Regions from separate parts of the Pseudomonas sp. Q12-87 genome, predicted to be linked through region 1. Evidence: predicted binding sites of a transcription regulator. Region 1 holds the regulator's gene; the other holds the start of a gene.

Region 1 (7,351 bases):
GGAAATGCTATGGACCTTTTCGCACAACAATTGCCGGACCTTGTCCGGATTGCGGGAAATGTCCTCAAAATTCTTCGGCAGGAAATCCACCGCCCCGGCGTCCAGCGCATCGAGGGTCACCCGGGCGCCTTCATGGGTCAGGGAGGAGAACATCAATACGGGGGTCGGGCAGCGCTGCATGATATGTCGCACTGCCGTGATGCCATCCATCATCGGCATCTCGTAGTCCATGGTGATCACGTCTGGCTTGAGGGCCAGCGCCTGATCGATCGCCTCTTTGCCGTTGGTCGCCGTACCGACGACCTGAATCGTTGTGTCAGCCGAAAGAATTTCCGAGACGCGGCGGCGGAAGAACCCCGAATCATCCACCACCAGGACTTTAACTACCATAAACACTCCGTTAGACGAGGCGCGGCTCTGGGCCACGCCTGTCTTGAATCAAATACGCCGTGCGGCGTAGCGCTTGAGCATGCTTGGCACATCGAGAATCAACGCGATGCGGCCGTCGCCGGTGATGGTGGCGCCGGACATGCCCGGGGTGCCTTGGAGCATCTTGCCCAACGGCTTGATGACCACTTCTTCCTGGCCCACCAACTGGTCGACGACAAAGCCGATCCGCTGGGTGCCCACCGAAAGGATCACCACATGGCCTTCGCCCTGTTCCACGTGAGCCGCAGAGCTGACCAGCCAGCGCTTGAGGTAGAACAACGGCAGTGCCTTGTCCCGCACGATCACCACTTCCTGGCCGTCCACCACGTTGGTGCGCGACAGGTCGAGGTGGAAAATCTCGTTGACGTTGACTAGCGGGAAGGCGAACGCCTGGTTGCCCAGCATCACCATCAGGGTTGGCATGATCGCCAGGGTCAGCGGGACCTTGATGACGATCTTCGAGCCCTTGCCCTTGGTCGAGTAGATGTTGATGGTGCCATTGAGCTGGGCGATCTTGGTTTTCACCACGTCCATGCCCACGCCACGTCCGGAGACGTCGGAAATTTCGGTCTTGGTCGAGAAGCCTGGTGCGAAGATCAGGTTAAAGCAATCCGACTCGCTGAGCCGGTCCGCCGCGTCCTTGTCCATCAGGCCTTTCTTCACGGCGATACCGCGCAGGACATCAGCGTCCATGCCCTTGCCGTCATCGGAGATGGACAACAGGATGTGGTCGCCTTCCTGTTCAGCCGACAGGATGACCTTGCCGCTGCGGGGCTTGCCCATCGCTTCGCGGTCAGCCGGCTCTTCGATACCGTGGTCGACCGAGTTGCGCACCAAGTGGACCAATGGGTCGGCCAGGGCCTCGACAAGGTTCTTGTCCAGGTCGGTCTCTTCGCCCACCAGTTCCAGATTGATTTCTTTCTTGAGCTGGCGAGCCAGGTCACGAACCAGGCGCGGGAAGCGCCCGAAGACTTTCTTGATCGGCTGCATCCGCGTCTTCATGACGGCGGTCTGCAGGTCGGCCGTGACCACGTCGAGGTTCGACACGGCCTTGGACATGGCTTCGTCCTGGCTGTTGAGGCCCAGGCGAACCAGGCGGTTACGCACCAGCACCAGTTCGCCGACCATGTTCATGATCTCGTCCAGGCGCGCAGTGTCGACCCGCACAGTGGTCTCGGCTTCGCTGGCGGGTTTTTCCGCCGGCGCAGCCGCAGGGGCACGGGCCGGCGCCGGGGCAGCTGCAGCGGCAGGCTTGGGGGCCTCGGCTTTCGGCTCCGGTGCCTTGGCGGCGGGTTTAGGCGCTGCCTTGGCCGCGGGTGCGACGGTGGCGGCGGGCGCAACAGAAGCCGTACCGACTTCGCTGAACTTGCCTTTGCCGTGCAGCTCGTCGAGCAGCGACTCGAATTCGTGGTCGCTGATCAGGTCGCTGCCGGCCGCAGCAGCGGCAGGCTTGGCCGGAGTCGGCGCGGAAGCGATGGCCGAATCCAGCGCGTCAACGGCAAAGGTGCCCTTGCCGTGCAACTGATCGAGCAGCGCTTCGAATTCATCATCGGTGATGTCGGAGTTGTCGCCGGCCGCTTTCGGCGCGGCTGGGGTCGCCGGGGCTGCCGCAGGAACGACGGCATCGACCGCGAACTGGCCCTTGCCATGCAACTGATCGAGCAGTGACTCGAACTCAGCGTCGGTGATTTCATCGCTGCCAGCAGCAGAGGCCGCCGGCGCAGCAGGGGCGACAGGAGCGGCTGGTGCCTCGGCCTCGGCCTTGACGGCGTTCAGCGAGTCCAGCAGTTGTTCGAATTCATTATCGGTGATGTCACCCGATGCTTCGGCGACCGGTTCTTCAACGATCGTCTCGACCACCGGTGCGGCGTCAGCCGATTGCGGCTCGGCCAGGCGCGACAGCGCGGCAAGCAACTCAGGGGTGGCCGGGGTAATCGGCGAGCGCTCACGCACTTCGCTGAACATGCTGTTGACCGCATCCAGCGCTTCAAGCACCACGTCCATCAATTCCGAATCGACGCGTCGCTCACCCTTGCGCAGGATGTCGAACACGTTTTCGGCAATGTGGCAGCACTCCACCAGCTCATTGAGCTGGAGGAAGCCGGCGCCTCCTTTTACAGTGTGGAAACCGCGAAAAATTGCATTGAGCAGATCTGCATCATCCGGTCGGCTTTCCAGCTCGACCAGTTGCTCAGACAGTTGCTCTAGAATCTCGCCGGCCTCAACCAGGAAATCCTGAAGGATCTCTTCATCGGCGCCGAAGCTCATTAGTGGCTGCTCCTAAAACAGGGCTAAAACTCAGAATCCAAGGCTGGACAGCAAATCGTCCACATCGTCCTGACCGGACATAACGTCTTCTCTTTTATCGGCATGAATCTGCGGACCTTCACCCTGAGAGAGATGTTTTTGTGGATCTTTTTCAGCAAGTATCGCTTCACGGTCGTGTTCGATGCCTGCAAAGCGGTCGACCTGGCTGGCCATCAACACCAGTTTGAGCAGATTGCTTTCCACTTCGGTGACCAGTTGGGTCACACGCTTGATTACCTGGCCTGTCAGGTCCTGATAGTCCTGGGCCAGCAGAATGTCATTGAGGTTGCTCGCCACCGCACGGTTCTCGGTGCTGCTGCGCGTCAGGAAACCGTCGACTCGACGGGCCAGTTCGCGAAACTCCTCGGCACCCACTTCGCGGCGCATGAAGCGGCCCCAGTCGGTGCTCAGGGCCTGGGCTTCTTCGCTCAGTCCATTGACCAACGGGGTAGCGCTTTCCACCAGGTCCATGGTGCGGTTGGCCGCGGCCTCGGTGAGCTTGACCACATAACCCAGGCGCTCGGTGGCGTCAGTGATCTGCGAGACTTCCTCGGCCTGCGGCATGTGCGGGTCGATCTGGAAATTGACGATCGCACTGTGCAGTTCACGGGTGAGCTTGCCGACTTCCTGGTACAGACCACGATCGCGGGTCTGGTTGAGCTCATGAATCATTTGAACCGCATCACCGAAGCGGCCCTTTTCAAGGCTGTCGACCAGTTCGCGGGCATGTTTTTTCAGGGTCGATTCGAAATCGCCCATTGAAGATTCGTTATCCATAGCTCCCCCGTGGCGCCGTTAACCGATGCGTTCAAAGATTTTTTCGATCTTCTCTTTCAACGCCTGGGCCGTGAAGGGTTTGACCACGTAGCCGTTCACACCGGCCTGGGCCGCTTCGATGATCTGCTCGCGCTTGGCTTCGGCGGTGACCATCAGCACCGGGAGGTGCTTGAGTTTTTCATCGGCGCGCACGTGGCGCAGCAAGTCGATACCGGTCATGCCGGGCATGTTCCAGTCAGTCACCAGAAAGTCGATGCTCCCGCTGTTGAGGACCGGGATGGCAGTAGTGCCATCGTCGGCCTCGACCGTGTTGGTGAACCCAAGGTCACGCAACAGGTTCTTAATGATCCGCCGCATCGTTGAGAAGTCATCAACGATGAGGATTTTCATGTTCTTGTCCAATTCGACCTCCAAGCAGTCTTAAACGCGTCCAGCACCTGAACGCGCCATTTCAATCAATCCGGCACAACACTCGACAACGGTACGGAGCACAACGAATGACGACTGGTACGGCGCACGCCATACCTGTCTTGCCATGTCTCCACACTGCCTGTCAGCGCGCTCGCCACTCCCCCAAACGCCCCCGCAAACGGGCCGCGCACTGGCTGTGTAACTGGCTGACCCGCGATTCGCTGACCCCCAGGACTTCACCGATTTCCTTGAGGTTCAGCTCTTCGTCGTAGTACAGCGCCAAGACCAGTCGCTCACGCTCCGGCAAATTGGCAATCGCATCCGCCAGCGCGCTCTGGAAACGCTCATCTTCCAGGTCACGCGACGGCTCCATGTGAGCACTCGCGCCGTCCTCGTGCAGTCCTTCGTGTTCGCCGTCCTGCAACAGGTCGTCGAAACTGAACAGGCGACTGCCCAAGGTATCGTTCAAAATCCCGTAATAATCATCGAGACTTAACTGGAGTTCGGCCGCAACCTCGTGATCTTTAGCGTCACGCCCGGTTTTAGCTTCAATTGCACGAATGGCATCACTGACCATGCGGGTATTGCGATGCACCGAACGCGGTGCCCAATCACCCTTGCGGACTTCATCGAGCATTGCGCCGCGAATGCGGATACCGGCATAGGTCTCGAAACTGGCACCCTTGCTCGCGTCATATTTGTTCGACACTTCAAGCAAACCGATCATGCCCGCCTGGATCAAGTCCTCGACCTGGACACTGGCCGGCAACCGGGCCAGCAAGTGATAGGCGATGCGCTTGACCAGGGGCGCGTAACGCTCGATCAGTTCGTATTGGGCGTCCCGTGCCGATTTCTTGTAGAGATGGTTGTAACCGCTGGCTGTCATAACACGGGCCCTGCTGTTTGTTGCACGAGACGCTCGACGAAAAATTCCAGATGCCCGCGTGGGTTGGCCGGCAGTGGCCAGGTATCGACCTTCTGGGCGATTGCCTTGAACGCCAGCGCGCATTTGGAACGTGGAAAGGCTTCATAGACGGCACGTTGCTTCTGGACAGCCTTACGTACGCTTTCGTCGTAAGGCACGGCGCCGACGTATTGTAGGGCGACGTCCAGGAAGCGATCCGTGACCTTTGTCAACTTGGCGAACAGGTTGCGTCCTTCCTGAGGGCTCTGGGCCATGTTGGCCAGGACACGGAAGCGGTTCATGCCGTAGTCGCGGTTCAATAACTTGATCAGGGCATAGGCGTCGGTGATGGACGTCGGCTCGTCGCAGACCACCAGCAATACCTCCTGGGCGGCGCGGACGAAACTGACGACCGAGTCGCCGATGCCGGCTGCGGTGTCGATCACCAGCACATCGAGGTTGTCCCCGATGTCGCTGAAGGCCTGGATCAGGCCCGCGTGCTGGGCCGGGGTCAGGTGAACCATGCTCTGGGTGCCGGAGGCTGCCGGCACGATGCGAATCCCGCCGGGCCCTTGCAAGAGCACATCGCGAAGTTCGCAACGGCCTTCGATGACGTCCGCCAGGGTGCGCTTGGGTGTGAGCCCCAGCAGCACGTCGACGTTCGCCAGGCCCAGGTCGGCGTCCAGCAGCATGACCCGTCGGCCAAGCTCTGCCAGAGCCAGGGACAAGTTCACTGACACGTTAGTCTTCCCGACGCCACCTTTGCCGCCGGTCACCGCGATCACCTGTACGGGATGCATGCTGCCCATGTTCGTTCTTTACCTTGTCTTACTTAGACGGAGGCCACATTACTGGCTGCGCGTTCACATACGGAACAATGCATGGCAGACCATCGATGTAGGTACAAAAAATATTCATGATTACCTCAGCCGACCTGCTTGGTCGGGCTGTGGTAGATATCAGCGAACATGTCAGCCATGGCTTCTTCGCTGGGTTCTTCCTGCATTTGCACACTCACGGCACGGCTGACCAGTTGATGACGGCGCGGCAGATGCAAATCATCCGGGATCCGCGGCCCGTCGGTCAGGTAAGCCACCGGCAGTTCATGGCCGATCGCCAGGCTCAACACCTCGCCCAGGCTTGCCGTTTCATCCAGCTTAGTCAGGATGCAGCCGGCCAGCCCGCAGCGCTTGTAGCTGTGGTATGCGGCGGTTAGAACCTGTTTCTGGCTGGTGGTTGCCAACACGAGATAATTTTTCGACTTGATACCACGCCCGGCCAGGCTTTCAAGCTGCATGCGCAGGGCCGGATCGCTGGCTTGCAGGCCGGCGGTATCGATCAGCACGACGCGCTTGCGCAGCAATGGCTCCAGCGCCTGGGCCAGGGATTGGCCCGGATCCACATGGGTCACCGACACATTGAGGATCCGGCCCAGGGTCTTGAGTTGCTCCTGGGCACCGATGCGGAAACTGTCCATGCTCACCAGGGCGATGCTCTGGGCGCCGTACTTGAGAACATAACGGGCGGCGAGCTTGGCCAAGGTGGTGGTCTTGCCCATGCCGGCAGGACCGACCATGGCAATCACACCGCCCTCTTCCAGCGGCTCGACTTCCGGTGTGGCAATCATGCGTGCCAGGTGCGCCAGCAACATGCGCCAGGCCTGGCGAGGCTCTTCGATGCCGTTGATCAGCGCCAGCAGGTCCCGGGACAACGGGCCGGACAGGCCGATGCGTTGCAGGCGACGCCACAGGTTGGCCTGGGCCGGACGGCTGCCTTGCAGCTGGTTCCAGGCCAGGGAGCCCAATTGAACTTCCATCAGTTCACGCAGGCTGTTGAGTTCGAAGCGCATCGAGTCCAGGGCACGCGGGTCGACACCACGGGCTGGCGCGGCCTGGGCCGGTGCAGCGCGACGCGGTTCGGCCGGGGCCGGTTCGATGAGTGGTTCAGCTGCGGTCAGCGGCAGGCCGGCGGTGAGCGGCTGGCCAGCGAACAATTGACGATTGGTGCCGGCAGCCTCGCCTTCACTGCTGCGCAGGCTCAATTCGGCCTGGGCGCTGGCGATGCGCGACTGGGTCTTGCGCAGCTCGTCCTCGAGTTCCATGTTCGGAACCCGCGGGGCCAGCGCCGACAATTTGTAATCCAGAGCCGCCGTCAGCTCGACACCGCCAGCGATCCGGCGATTGCCGATGATGGCTGCTTCAGCGCCCAGCTCGTCACGAACCAGCTTCATGGCCTGACGCATATCGGCGGCGAAAAAACGCTTCACTTGCATAAACCACTACCTCAGCCGTTGGGCCCTACTGTCGCAACGATGGTCACTTGCTTGTTGTCCGGTATTTCCTGGTACGCCAGCACGTGCAGCCCCGGGACCGCGAGGCGCCCGAATCGCGAGAGCATCGCGCGAATCGGACCGGCCACCAGCAGGATCACCGGTTGGCCTTGCATCTCTTGCCGTTGGGCTGCGTCGATCAGCGAACGCTGCAGCTTCTCGGCCATGCTTGGCTCCAGCAGGACACCCTCTTC
Region 2 (7,351 bases), on a different contig from region 1:
CGCGAAGGGCCATCCATGGCCCAGCGCGGCTATCCCGGCATCCATGCCGGGATGCCCACTCCACAATGCCTGCGTTCGGCCAGCGTGGTTAACGGGGCGCCGAAATCAACGTCCGCCGCGAGGCGGCCTAGTAGCCGACCTGGTTTGGGTGGGACTGTGTTTCTCCTGTGGAGCGGGCTTGCCCGCGAAGGCGCCAGTAGCCGGCCTGTCTCTTGCGGGTGTACCCCGATCCAACTGTGGGAGCGGGCTTGCTCGCGAAGGCGGTGGTTCAGTCACATAGATGTTGGGCTGCCGGCCTCATCGCGAGCAAGCTCGCTCCCACAGGGGGGCTGTGTTGGACATGAATTTTGTTTTCCCTGGAGGTTGAATGTGGGAGCAAGCTCGCTCGCGATGGCGGTGTGTCAGTTTGCGATGATGTTGGATGTGCCGGCCTCTTCGCGGGCAAGCCCGCTCCCACAGGAGGAATGCGGTCCCCATCAAGAACCAGGTCGGCTACTAGGCCGCCTCGCGGTGGACGTTGATCTCGGGCGCCCCGTTAACCACGCTGGCCGAACGCAGGCATTGCGCAGTGGGCAACCCGGCATGGATGCCGGGTTAGCCGCGCTGGGCCATGGATGGCCCTTCGCGGCGGGCCCACGGAGCAATGCCGGAGTGAGGGCATGCCGAGCCTAGGCGAGGCACCGAGTGGTGGGGCAGAAGCGCTTTGCTTACTTTCGCGCTTTTCGAAAGTGAGTCGCCGTAAGGGCGAAACCAAGTTCGCCGTCACCGCAGAAACGGATATACACACAATACCAAAAGGGCGACTGCGTCACCCAGCGGGAGCAAGCTCCCTCGCCACGGTGTGAGCCGCCCCCTCAGGCATCAAACCCGAAACCGCCCCACCAACGCCTGCAAATGCCCCCCCAACCGCGCCAGCTCAGCACTCGAAGCGGCCGTTTCCTCGCTGGACGACGCCGTCTGCTCCGACACATCACGCACATTCAGCACACTACGATTGATCTCCTCAGCCACCGAACTCTGCTGCTCGGCCGCCGCGGCGATCTGTTGGTTCATCGACTGAATGGCCGAGACCGTGCGGGTGATGTTTTCCAGTGAACCACCCGCCCGACGGGTCAGTTCGACACTGTTGTCAGTCAGGCTACGGCTGTTATCCATGATGGCCGCGACCTGCTCAGTGCCCGACTGCAGGCCGACAATCAGTTCTTCGATTTCTTCGGTGGACTTCTGGGTGCGTTGGGCCAGGCTCCGGACCTCGTCGGCCACTACCGCGAAACCTCGCCCGGCTTCACCGGCCCGGGCTGCTTCGATGGCGGCGTTGAGGGCCAGCAGGTTGGTTTGCTGGGCCACGGACTTGATCACGTCCAGCACGCTGCCGATCTTGTCGCTTTCGCGCTTCAGGTCGCCCATTGCTGCGGTGGAATTACCCACTTCGAGGGCCAGGCGTTCGATTTGGGCAATGGCTTCGCCGACCACTTTTTCGCCTTCGCGGGCCTGCTGGTCTGCCGCGACGGCCGCTTCGGAAGCCTCCTCGGCATTGCGCGCCACTTCTTGCACCGTGGCGGTCATCTCGTGCATGGCGGTGGCGACTTGGTCGGTTTCCACCTTCTGGCTGTTGACCCCGGCGCTGGTCTGTTCGGTAACGGCGGAGAGTTGTTCGGCCGCGCTGGCGATTTGCGTGACGCCTTCGCTGATGCCGCCGATCAATTGCCGCAGACCCACGGTCATGCTCTGCATGGCGCGTTGTAGCTGGCCAAGCTCGTCGCGGCGGTCGGAGGTGAGGTTGTGGGTCAGGTCGCCTGCGGCTACGCGTTCAGCCACCTTCAAGGTCTCGCCGAGCGGGCCGACGATCTGTCCGGTGATGAGCAGGGCCGCGATGACGCCGAACAACAGGGCCAGCGCGGCGGCTGTGATCAAGACAGTCTTGGCCTGGGCAGCATCATGATCACGCACAGCCGTCTGCGACACGGTCAGCTTCTGGCTGGCGTCAATCAGCACCTGGCCTTGCTCGGTCATGCGTTGGAGTGCGGCACCATTCTCGATCTGCGAGTCACGGAACTGGGCGACCGCCGCGCGATAGAGATTGAACGAGTCGCTAGCCTGTTGCAGGTTGGCGGCGTGCTCCTCGGGCAATTGGTCCGGTAGGCGTGCGAGCAGCTTGAGGACCGTGTCGATGGCCACGATCGCCGGTTGCTGCGCTTCGCTCTTACCGCTGTAGGTGTAGCCGCGGACCTGATAGCGCGCCTGCTGAACAGCCTTGCTCAGGGTCACCACGCTATTGAACAGCGCGATATCGCCGCCTTGCAGCAGTGCCTGTTCCACATCGCCAACGCGGGCCACGGCGTTGTCGGCGCTGGCGCCGAGTTTGCTGCGGGCATCTTCGCGGTTGACGGTGGCCTGGGCCATCATGGCGAAAGCGCTCTTGTATTCAGCGACTGCGGCCAGTTCCTGGTCGATCAGGGCCACATCGGCCGGTTGTTCGATCAACTGGCGAGCGGTCTTCAGCCCGGCGTCGAGCTTGCCCAACAGGTCATTGACCTGTTGCGGTCCTTTTTCACCACGGGTGGTGTTGTAGTCGTCGCTGGCCTGGAGCAGGTCCTTGCTCAAATCGTTCAGGCTGGCAATGAAGCCCAGCTTGTCGCCACGGCTGATCACGTTACCCAAGCCGCTCCAACCGGTGAAGGCGATCATCACGGTCAGGAAGAGCACCAGGCCGAAGCCGAAACCTAGTTTGCGGTTGACGCCAACGTTACCCAGCCATCGGAACATACCGTTACTCCTGCAGCGTTGAATTTATATGCTGGGAGTTATATCGGCCGGTTGGTACGGATCTAAAGGAAATAGGCGTCAGATGCACCGTTGGGCCAAGTATGCGTGTTTTTAAAGTTAGACCTTGAAGCGTCCTACCAGCGTTTGCAAATGCACCCCCAGTCGCGCCAGTTCAGCACTGGACGCAGCCGTTTCCTCACTGGAGGCGGCAGTCTGTTCGGACACATCGCGCACGTTTACCACGCTGCGGTTGATCTCTTCGGCCACGGCACTCTGCTGCTCGGCGGCGGCGGCGATCTGTTGGTTCATCGCCTGGATCGCCGAGACGGTACGGGTGATATTTTCCAGCGAGCCGCCGGCGCGGCGGGTCAGTTCGACGCTGCTGTCGGTCAGGTTGCGGCTGTTGTCCAGGGTGGTCGCCACCTGTTCGGTGCCCGATTGCAGGCCGAGGATCAGCTCCTCGATCTCTTCGGTGGACTTCTGGGTACGCTGGGCCAGGCTGCGAACTTCGTCGGCCACCACCGCGAAACCACGCCCGGCCTCACCGGCCCGGGCCGCTTCGATGGCGGCGTTGAGGGCCAGCAGGTTGGTTTGCTGGGCGACGGACTTGATCACGTCCAGCACGCTACCAATCTTGTCGCTCTCGCGTTTGAGATGGCCCATGGCTTCGGTGGAATTGCCCACTTCCTTGGACAGGCGCTCGATCTGGACGATGGCTTCGCCGACTACTTTTTCGCCTTCACGCGCCTGCTGGTCCGCCGCGACGGCGGCTTCGGAGGCTTCCTCGGCGTTACGCGCCACTTCCTGCACCGTGGCGGTCATTTCGTGCATGGCCGTGGCAACCTGGTCGGTCTCCACTTTCTGGCTGTTGACCCCGGCACTGGTCTGCTCGGTGACGGTCGAAAGCTGTTCGGCGGCGCTGGCGATTTGCGTGACGCCGTCGCTGATACCTCCGATCAGTTGCCGCAGGCTGATCACCATTCGCTGCAGGCTGCCTTGCAATTGGCCCATTTCGTCACGACGGGTGACCACCAGGTTGTGGCTCAGGTCCCCGGAGGCGACACGTTCGACGGCAACCAGGGTCTGTTGCAGGGGAACAACGATCTGCCGGGTAATAATCCATGCGGCCATCAGGCCAAACGCCAGCGCCAGGACGGTGACGACGATCAGTGTTTGTTTCGCTTGATCCGTCTCCTCGTTGCGTTTCTCAATCTGTGAGGCAGTCAAATTACTGTTCAGCTCATTGAGGCGGGCATCCTGATCGAGCATTTTCTTGAGGGCTGAGGTGCTGGCAACCTGCGACTCGCGGAACTGACTGACGGCCGCGCGATAAGCCTTCATCGATTCGGTGGCTTGTTGCAGGTTGGAAGTGTGTTCCGGGAGCTTGCCCGGCAGGCTTTCGAGGTTTTTCAAGACATTATCGATGGCATCCAGCGCTGGCTGCTCGGCATCGGCCTTGCCGCTATAGGTGTAGCCACGAACTTGGTAGCGCGCTTGCTGGAGCAATTTGCTCAGCTCGACCACGCTGTCGAATTGCGGGACGCTGTCGCCTTGTCGCAAGGCATTTTCGACGCTTGCCACTTTGGCGACGGCGTTGTCGGCGTTGGCGCCAAGCTTGGATCGGGCCGATTCGCGGTTCTGCGTCGCTTGTGTCAGGTCGGTAAAGGCGCGTTTGTATTCATCGAGGTTAGCCAGTTGCTGATTCAGCAACTCCTGATCCGCCGGACGCACAAACCGTTTGAGGGCAGCTTGGATGCTCTCCTGAAGCTTGCCCATGAACTCGTTGACGGCTGTCGGCCCTTGTTCGCCGCGCCGCATTTCATAGTCGAGACTGGCGACTCGCAGGTCCTTGGCCAACTCATTGAGACTGGCGATGGAAGCCTGTTTGTCGGCGCGGCTGATCACGCTGCTCAGGCTGTTCCAGCCGGCGAAGGTGCTCAGGAGGGTGAGGAGCAAGACGAGGCCAAAACCAAAGCCCAGTTTGCGATTGACGCTTACGTTTCCCAGCTTTTCGGTCAGCCAACTGAACATGATATGTCCCTCGAGCCTTTTTATAGGTTTTGTAGAAAACGTATCGACCATTTGGCTGTGATCTGTAGGGCGTTGGTCGGCAGGACTTCCTTGGCGAGCCTGTTATTGCGTGGCTGCGAATGGGTTGCAATCCGGCGCGACGGGTGGCCGCTGCGCGCCCAAGCGGGAGCAAGCTCCCCTCGCCACGGGGATTGACTTGCTCTACGGGTCTCTAGACCCTGAAGCGACCCACCAGCGTCTGCAAATGCGCCCCCAAACGCGCCAGTTCAGCACTGGAGGCGGCGGTTTCTTCGCTGGAGGCGGCGGTTTGTTCCGACACATCGCGCACGTTCACGACGCTGCGGTTGATCTCTTCGGCCACGGCGCTCTGCTGCTCGGCCGCGGCGGCGATCTGTTGGTTCATCGACTGGATGGCCGAGACGGTGCGGGTGATGTTTCCCAACGAGCCACCGGCGCGGCGGGTCAGCTCTACGCTGCTGTCGGTCAGGTTGCGGCTGTTGTCCAGGCTGGTCGCGACCTGTTCGGTACCGGTCTGCAAGCTTAGGACCAGTTGCTCGATCTCTTCGGTGGACTTCTGGGTGCGCTGGGCCAGGCTGCGGACTTCGTCGGCCACCACCGCAAACCCACGCCCGGCTTCACCGGCCCGGGCTGCTTCGATGGCGGCGTTGAGGGCCAACAGGTTGGTTTGCTGGGCGACGGACTTGATCACGTCCAGCACGCTGCCGATCTTGTCGCTTTCGCGCTTGAGGTGGCCCATGGCTTCGGTGGAATCGCCCACCGCGTTGGAGAGGCGCTCGATCTGGGCGATGGCTTCGCCGACCACCTTTTCGCCCTCGCGCGCCTGTTGGTCCGCGGCGGTAGTGGCTTCGCTCGCTTGCTCGGCATTGCGCGCCACTTCCTGCACCGTGGCGGTCATTTCATGCATGGCGGTGGCGACCTGGTCGGTTTCCACTTTCTGGCTGTTGACCCCGGCGCTGGTCTGTTCGGTAACGGCGGAGAGTTGTTCGGCGGCGCTGGCGATTTGCGTGACGCCTTCGCTGATGCCGCCGATCAACTGCCGCAGCCCCACGGTCATGCCCTGCATGGCACGTTGCAGTTGGCCCAGCTCGTCGCGCCGCTCGGAGCTGAGGTTATGGGTCAGGTCGCCTGCCGCTATATGCTCGGCGACCTTGAGGGTCTGCTCCAGCGGCCCGACGATCTGCCGGGTAATCGCCAGGGCGGCAATCACGCCTAACAGAAACGCCAGCGTGGCGGCCGAGACCAGGATGATCTCGGCCTCGGCGGCGTCATGGTCACGCACGGCCGTCTGGGACAGGGTGAGATCCCGGCTGGCGCCACGTAGCACAACCCCCAAATCGGACATGCGCTGGATGGCGGCCGCGCTGGCGGTCTGGGCGTCTTGGAATTGGCTGACCGCGGCACGATAGCTTTTGAACGATTCGCTGGCCTGTTGCAGGTTGGCGGCGTGTTCACCGGGCAGTTGGGCCGGCAGGCTGCCGAGGGTTTTCAAGGCATTGTCGATGGCATCCAAGGCCGGTTGCTCGGCATCGGCTTGGACGCTGTAGGTGTAGCCTCGAACCTGATAGCGGGCTTGCTGAATCGCCTTGCTCAAGCTGACCACGCTGTCGAATTGAGCCAGGTTGTCGCTTTGCCGCGTGGCGTTTTCAACGTTGGCGACGCGGGTCACGGCGTTGTCGGCGCTGGCGCCCAGTTTGCCGCGTGCGTCTTCGCGAGTGGCCATGGCGCGGGTCAATGCGGCGAAGGCCACTTTGTAATCAGCGACCGCGGCCAGTTGCTTGTCGACGATCGCCACATCGGCTGGCTGCTCGATCGATTTGCGGGCGGCCTGGAGCCCGGGCTCCAATTTGCCGAGCAGATCGTTGATTTCCCCGGGGCCCTTTTCACCGCGGTTCGCGTAGTAGTCCATGCGCGCGGAGCGCAGGTCCTTGGTCAAATCGTTCAGGCTGGCGATGAGCCCCAGCGTATCGCCGCGTGCAGTCACTTTGCCCAGGCCGATCCATCCGGTGAAGGCGATCATCAAGGTCAAGACCAGTACAAGACCGAAGCCGAAGCCGAGTTTGCGATTGACGCCTACGTTACCTAGCCATCGGGACATGCTGGTACTCCCTCGAAGGGCGAAACTGCTTTTTGTATAAGCACTATAGGCCCAAAGGGAAAAACCGGAGGGAGCCAGCTTGGAATAAGCTGATAAGCCAGTGAAATCAGAACAGGCGGGCGAGCAACGCGGTGACCGCAGTCTCGACCCGCAGGATGCGTTCGCCAAGCTGCACCGGTTGCAGGCCGGCCTTTGCCAGCAGGTCGATCTCGTAGGGAATCCAGCCGCCTTCCGGGCCGATGGCCAACGTAACCGGCTCCGTCAGTGCGCGAGGGCAGGGCGGATAGTTGCCAGGATGGCCGACCAGCCCCAGGGTGCCCTCTGCCAGGGCCGGCAGGCGGTCCTCGACGAAGGGCTTGAAGCGTTTTTCGATGATGATTTCCGGCAGCACGCTGTCCCGGGCTTGCTCCAGGCCCAGGATCAACTGTTCACGAATCG

Evidence for each region. Region 1 encodes FliA, which starts transcription of late flagellar genes. Its sites were predicted from a motif close to CTAAAGTTTNNNNNNNNNNNGCCGNTAA; they were not measured.
Region 2: AD663_RS26025 (methyl-accepting chemotaxis protein) is a predicted target of FliA. The motif match lies at 2,807-2,834, and genes of this name have one in related genera.

Annotation. Positions count from the first base shown of each region.
Region 1 covers NZ_LHVI01000024.1:180,875-188,225, forward strand. The annotation lists gene AD663_RS19160 (chemotaxis response regulator protein-glutamate methylesterase) at 1-390, opposite strand, end outside; gene AD663_RS19165 (chemotaxis protein CheA) at 439-2,697, opposite strand; gene AD663_RS19170 (protein phosphatase CheZ) at 2,728-3,513, opposite strand; gene AD663_RS19175 (chemotaxis response regulator CheY) at 3,532-3,903, opposite strand; gene fliA (RNA polymerase sigma factor FliA) at 4,067-4,810, opposite strand; gene fleN (flagellar synthesis regulator FleN) at 4,807-5,637, opposite strand; gene flhF (flagellar biosynthesis protein FlhF) at 5,754-7,100, opposite strand; gene flhA (flagellar biosynthesis protein FlhA) at 7,112-7,351, opposite strand, start outside.
Region 2 covers NZ_LHVI01000036.1:7,921-15,271, reverse strand. The annotation lists gene AD663_RS26025 (methyl-accepting chemotaxis protein) at 862-2,766, opposite strand; gene AD663_RS29755 (methyl-accepting chemotaxis protein) at 2,884-3,597, opposite strand; partial or broken gene AD663_RS29750 (methyl-accepting chemotaxis protein) at 3,739-4,797, opposite strand; gene AD663_RS26015 (methyl-accepting chemotaxis protein) at 5,009-6,913, opposite strand; gene AD663_RS26010 (16S rRNA (uracil(1498)-N(3))-methyltransferase) at 7,020-7,351, opposite strand, start outside.